Regions from separate parts of the Erwinia sp. Eh17-17 genome, predicted to be linked through region 1. Evidence: predicted binding sites of a transcription regulator. Region 1 holds the regulator's gene; the other holds the start of a gene.
The links. Region 1 encodes Fur, which represses iron uptake genes when iron is present. Its sites were predicted from a motif close to ATAATAATGAGAACNACTATCAA; they were not measured.
Positions count from the first base shown of each region.

Region 2: a site for Fur is predicted at 1,543-1,565, ahead of exbB (tol-pal system-associated acyl-CoA thioesterase). Genes of this name have one in related genera too.

Region 1 covers NZ_JBDFQT010000002.1:588,220-591,621, forward strand. The annotation lists gene fldA (flavodoxin FldA) at 98-628, shown strand; gene fur (ferric iron uptake transcriptional regulator) at 1,023-1,466, shown strand; gene ABEH87_RS08150 (beta-N-acetylhexosaminidase) at 1,522-3,402, opposite strand, start outside.
Region 2 covers NZ_JBDFQT010000006.1:73,028-76,429, reverse strand. The annotation lists gene ABEH87_RS15940 (MFS transporter) at 1-234, shown strand, start outside; gene exbD (TonB system transport protein ExbD) at 312-734, opposite strand; gene exbB (tol-pal system-associated acyl-CoA thioesterase) at 740-1,474, opposite strand; gene metC (cystathionine beta-lyase) at 1,723-2,913, shown strand; gene ABEH87_RS15920 (DedA family protein) at 3,090-3,402, shown strand, end outside.

The DNA.
Region 1 (3,402 bases):
ACTCGTTTATCCGCTCACAGCGGTCTGTTATCATTAACGCTATCTGCGAAAAATCAGCAGTCTCCATATCATTAAGATTCAAGAGGTTATTAAACTCATGGCACTCGTCGGCATTTTCTTTGGTAGCGATACAGGTAATACCGAAAACATTGCAAAAATGATCCAGAAGCAACTGGGGAAAGATGTTGCAGAAGTTCGTGATATTGCTAAAAGCAGCAAAGAAGACCTTGAAGCCTTTGATATTCTGCTGCTCGGCATCCCCACCTGGTACTACGGTGAGGCCCAGTGCGACTGGGATGACTTCTTCCCGACGCTGGAAGAGATCGACTTCAACGGTAAACTGGTGGCGCTGTTTGGCTGTGGCGATCAGGAAGACTATTCCGAGTATTTCTGCGACGCAATGGGCACTATTCGCGACATCATCGAGCCGAACGGTGCGGTGATCGTTGGTCACTGGCCAAGTGAGGGCTATCATTTCGAAGCCTCTAAAGGCATGGCTGATGACAACCACTTCTTAGGCCTGGCCATTGACGAAGATCGCCAGCCTGAACTCACCAACGAGCGTGTTGATCGGTGGGTAAAACAGATTTTTGATGAGCTTCAGCTGCAAGACATCATCGAAGCATAACCACAACCACTTGATGTGGGAGGTATCTCACATCAAGAAAGTGGTTTTTCCTATAGAAGTAATAGATACATGTTTGTAACTTTCACCTGCAAAACTGTACAATAACCCCATCGGTTACCCGCTTTCTCAGCGCCTGCCCCTTTTTGAAGGACGTGAGTCGCCCAAAGGGCGATGAGATGAGGCAGATCGAAATGTTAACCTGACATAATTCGGGCGCGCGCTTCCCTGGATGTAATGACACTTATCCTTACATCCCTTGCGGTTTCAGGCATCCCTTTTGGTTTTCATTTCGCAGTATCAGTTCTATACTGAAACGCACTCGTTCTTAGCGCCGACCGATGTTCAGGGCTTTTCAGCCACTAAGTGACTAGCAAAGTAACAGGACAATATCCGCATGACTGACAATAACACCGCATTAAAGAAGGCCGGCCTGAAAGTCACGCTTCCCCGACTGAAAATTCTGGAAGTGCTTCAGGAGCCAGAGGGCCATCACGTCAGTGCGGAAGACTTGTACAAACGCCTGATTGATATGGGCGAAGAAATTGGTCTGGCCACGGTTTACCGCGTGCTGAACCAGTTTGATGACGCGGGGATCGTTACCCGCCACAACTTCGAAGGCGGTAAATCCGTTTTCGAACTGACCCAGCAGCACCACCACGATCATCTGATCTGCCTGGACTGCGGTAAAGTCATTGAATTCAGAGACGAATATATTGAGGAGCGTCAGCGTGAGATCGCTACGCGTCACGGTATCAAACTGAGTAACCATAGTCTGTATCTTTATGGTCACTGTTCTCTGGGCGACTGTCGTGAAGATGAGACGCTGCACGATAAATAATCTGCCAGGTTCAGTGTAAAAACCGGTGGCTCAGCCACCGGTTTTTTTATGCCTGCTATAACCGCTCTTCACGGCTGTAACGCAGCCCGTCGGCACTGACTGCCCGTATCAGCACCTCACCCACCGCGACCTCTGGCTGATGGTCATCATCGTAACGCTGCCAGCGTTTTCCAGCATCCGTGCTGTACTGAATGGTCAGGCCCGGTAACGCAATGTTTGCCTGCAGTTTCCCTCCGATGATATGTGCACCCGGCTGTGGCACACGGTAATCAATCCCGCGCCGATCCAGTTTTGCCAGTTCTCGCTGCCCGACAATATTAGCAAAACGCTGCCAGTCCTGGCGCAGAGCCTGGCGATCGACGAACTCAGTTTTACCACCGATATACTCTTTGCCCGCCTGGTAATCCTGCTCCCATGACGCCTGGTGCCACGCACGTTCAGCTACGGGCAGCACGTGCGGGAACATCATATAGTCGACATCAGCATCGCTACGTACCGTCTCACTCCACAGCTGGGCAGACAGGCCGTAAGCGCCTGCCCAGGCTTTATCAGACCTGGCACTGAAGGTATTTCCGTCGCGATCGACCGAGGTTTCAGCATTTTGCGGCAGGTTATCTGGTGCAAAGCTGAATATCTTACGTTCATCGTTGAAGCGCGTTCCCCAGTAATAACCCCGCTCCTGCGGGTTAACCTCATAGGGGAAATCCATATAGACATAGTCAGGGTTAGAGATGATCACCTGGTAGCCTTTATTCGCCCAGTCGCTGGCGCTGTCGTACCCTCCCCAGTAAAGCGTATCCCAGAAGTTAACGGCTACTTGCTTTGTCGCGAACTCCCCTGCATCGCGGGCATCTTTCAGGCCATCCTGCCATGCCTGCATACGGTCAATACCGTGAGACTTAGCCAGATGGCTGACCTTCAGCGCAAAATAGCTGGGAAGGTGGGCGAAGTCAGCGACCTTGCCCGCTTTTATCATCTTCTGACAGACTTGTGATTTTGCCCACGGCTTATCTTCACGGCTCAAATCAAGCAGCCCTTTTCCTTTTTCCGCACGACCGGGAAGAATATCGCTGTAGCCGGGACCAAAGTGGATATTTTTTGCCTCATCGCCGCCAAAATGCCAGCGTGTCAGCGGCTGCCCGGCCTGCTGATGCATGGCCTGAATTTCGCTTATCACTTTATCAACAAAGTGCAGCGAAGAGTCCAGGCAGGGATTGAGATAGCTGGTGCGATCGTAAAGCTGAACGGACGTCGTATTCGAGTTATCCGTCGGGTCGATAAGCCGGTATTCATTGGCTTCACTGACCTTGCCCTCTTTTATCAACCGCTGATGACGTGCTTCCATGGAGATCACAGCGGCTCTGGCATGTGCCGGCATATCCACTTCAGGGATCACCGTAATTCCACGGGCATCTGCATATTTCACTATTTCAATATAGTCGTCACGGCTGAAGAAACCGCTTCCGCTGGTGTTACTGAAGGGACCAGAACCCAGCTGCGGTAACAGGCAGTGTTGTTCACTCAGATCGTGACAGCGTCTGGCCCCCACGGTGGTCAGCTCCGGCAGGCCTGGAATCTCAATACGCCATCCTTCGTCATCAGTCAGATGAAAATGAAAAACGTTAATCTTCCAGGCAGCAAGCTGGTCCAGCATGCGCAGAATAACGGCCTTACTGTGGAAATTGCGCCCAACATCGAGGAAAACACCGCGATAGGCAAACCGCGGCGCATCAACAGCTTCCAGCGTCGCAATCTTGTTGCTGCCATCGGCAGGCAGCAGGGAGAGAATCGACTGTAAACCATAAAACACCCCCTGGGCATCGTAGCCGACGATCTCCGCCTTTTTCTGGCTAATGCTGAGGGTATACGCCCCTGATTTTGGTGAATTACGGTCGAATTTTGTCACATCAATTCGTGTGGTCACAGGGTAGCCAGC
Region 2 (3,402 bases), on a different contig from region 1:
GAGGTGCGCGCCACGGGGTTCTCGCTGGCCTACAGTCTGGCGACGGCGCTGTTTGGCGGTTTTACCCCGGCGATTTGCAGCTATCTGATCCACGTCACCGGGGATAAGGCGATGCCGGGCGTCTGGCTGACGATTGCTGCGGTGTGCGGGCTTGCCGGTTCACTGATGATTAAACGGCTGGTGAAGCAGTATCAGATAAGGCGTCTGAAAGAACCGGCGATTCAGGTGTCATAGCCGGGGATTTGCCAGGGGGCGACCGGAAAAAAAGGTCGCCCCCTGCACGGTTTCAGTCGGCCAGAGAGGCAGACATTTTATTTACCGACGGTTTCCATCCCCATCAGACCGATCTTCAGATATCCCGCCTGGCGCAGTTTATCCATCACGCTCATCAGCGTTTCATAATCGACTGACTTATCGGCCTGGAAGAAGATAGTGGTATCTTTCTTGCCTTCAGTCTGCTTAATCAGCGTATCGACCAGCGTCTCTTCCGTCACTGCATCGTTGCCGATAAACAGCTGACGGTCAGCTTTGATCGACAGATAGACCGGTTTTTCCGGGCGCGGCTGGGGGGAACTGGTGGAAGCAGGCAGATTGACGCGTACGTCAACGGTGGCCAGCGGTGCGGCGACCATAAAGATAATCAGCAGCACCAGCATGACGTCGATAAACGGCGTCACGTTAATTTCATGCATTTCACCGTTGCTATCGAGATCTTCGTTTAATCGCATGGCCATGGTGCTTAACCTACCCGCAGTTTCTGCGCGGGCTGAACGCGCTGTGCGCTTTCGCTGGCAGCAAGGTCCAGGTCACGGCTCTGTAACAGCAGAACCTGCGCGGCCACATCGCCCAGAGACGCTTTGTAGCTGCCGATGCTGCGGGCAAAGACGTTGTAGATCACGACCGCAGGGATAGCGGCAACCAGGCCGATAGCCGTCGCCAGCAGCGCTTCAGCAATGCCGGGAGCGACAACCGCCAGGTTAGTGGTCTGCGTCTTCGCGATGCCGATGAAGCTGTTCATGATGCCCCATACCGTGCCGAACAGACCAACAAACGGCGCGATAGCCCCGATAGTGGCGAGGAAGCCGTTACCGCGACCGGCATGACGGCTGAAGGCTGCCACGCGGCGCTCAAGACGAAAACCGGTACGGTCTTTGATGCCGTTGTTATCGTCAGATCCGGCGGAGAGTTCCAGCTCATTTTCCGCTTCTTTCACCAGCAGCGCGCTGAGGCTGAGACCTTTAAAGCCTTCACAAACCTGTGACGCTTCTTCCAGCGAACGTACGCCGGCCAGCTGCTGCTGCTCGCGCTTCAGACGCTTGCGCGCCGCGCTCAGCTCAATGCTTTTGCTGAAGAAAATGGCCCAGGTGACAACGGATGCCAACAGAAGGCCAATCATCACCGCTTTAACCACGATGTCTGCATGCTGGTACATGCCCCAGACGGAAAGGTCCATCTGCATCAAATCATTTGTCACGCTGTGTCTCCAACGTCAATTGCTGAAAGCGAAAAATCCATCGCCGATCATACCAAAACAGCCGGGAATTGATAGTAGTTCTCATTACTATTTACAACGTTCTGCGCGTTTTTTGCACAAACCGTTGACTGGCAGAACGGCTAAAAGCACTGATAGTGAATTTTCATCACTTATCCTCTTACCGAATATCACCAGAACGGCTGGCGTGGTAACGTTGAAAAAAAGGGTAAAAATGACACAGGATTCTTATGAGCAGCGAAAAAATTGAAACGGCACTGATTCGCGCCGGACGCAGCAAACGTTATACCCAGGGCGCGGTTAACAGCGTGATCCAGCGGGCTTCTTCGCTGGTATTCGACACCGTGGCGGATAAAAAGCGCGCCACTGCCGGGCGGGCAGACGGTGAGCTGTTCTATGGCCGTCGCGGCACCCTGACTCATTTTTCGCTACAGGAAGCGATGACCGAACTGGAAGGCGGCGCAGGCTGTGCGCTCTACCCGTGTGGCGCTGCGGCAGTCTCCAACGCCATCCTCGCCTTTGTCTCCGCCGGGGATAATGTGCTGATGAGCGGCAGCGTGTATGAACCGACGCAGGATTTTTGCAGCAAAATCCTCAGCAAGCTGGGGGTGACCACAACCTGGTTCGATCACAGCACCGGCAGCGAAATTGCAGATCTCGTGCAGCCCAACACGCGCGTGGTGTTTCTGGAATCTCCGGCTTCGATCACGATGGAAGTGCAGGATATCCCGGCGATTGTCGCCGCCATCCGCCACAAAGCCCCTGAGGCGATCGTGATGATCGATAACACCTGGGGGGCCGGTATTCTGTTCCGCGCGCTGGATTTTGGCGTGGATATCTCCATTCAGGCAGGAACCAAGTATCTGATCGGCCATTCCGATGCGATGATCGGCACCGCCGTCGCCAGTGCGCGCTGCTGGGAGACGCTGCGGGAGAACTCGTATCTGATGGGGCAGATGGTTGACGCGGATACCGCCTATATGGCCAGCCGTGGCCTGCGCACGCTGGCCGTGCGTCTGCGTCAGCACCAGGAGAGCGGCCTGCGCGTCGCTCACTGGCTGGCAGAACGCCCCGAAGTGGCCGTGGTCAATCACCCGGCGCTGCCACAGTGTAAAGGCCATGCGTTCTGGCAGCGTGACTTTACCGGCAGCAGCGGGCTGTTTTCCTTTATACTGAAGGACAAACTGAGCGACGTTCAGCTGGCGCACTACCTCGATAACTTCCGCCATTTCAGTATGGCGTACTCCTGGGGCGGCTATGAGTCACTGATTCTGGCTAATCAGCCGGAAGAACTGGCCGCTATCCGCCCGGCGGGCGGCATTGATTTTACCGGTACGCTGGTACGCGTTCACATCGGGCTGGAAAATGTTGACGATCTGATTGACGATCTGGCCGCCGGTTTCGAACGTTTAAAGGGGTAAGGCACTGGATCCTCAACAAAATGTTAACGACCCGCAGGCTTCGCGCCTTTGATCAAGATGTTGGAACGTATTTACAGTTACACTAACGGGTGGTGTTGCAATGGCCAACATAATGGGCGTGACAGGATGGACGCTGTTACGCCAGCGATAATGGCAATGAGTTAACGGGAAATAGAATGGGTGTACTACACGAGATTGTTCAGGCGCTCTGGCATCAGGACTTTGCCGCGCTGGCCAATCCGGATGTGATTTGGGTGGTCTACGGCATTATGTTTCTGACGCTGCTGCTGGAAAACGGCCTGCTTCCTGCCGCATTTTTACCCGGTGACAGCCTGTTATTGCTGGCCGGGGCGATGATTGCTAAAGGAGTGATGGCGTTTATCCCTACCCTGTTGATTCTGACCACGGCGGCCAGCCTCGGCTGCTGGCTGGGATATTTACAGGGCCGCTGGCTGGGGAATACCCGGCTGGTGAAAGGCTGGCTGCTGC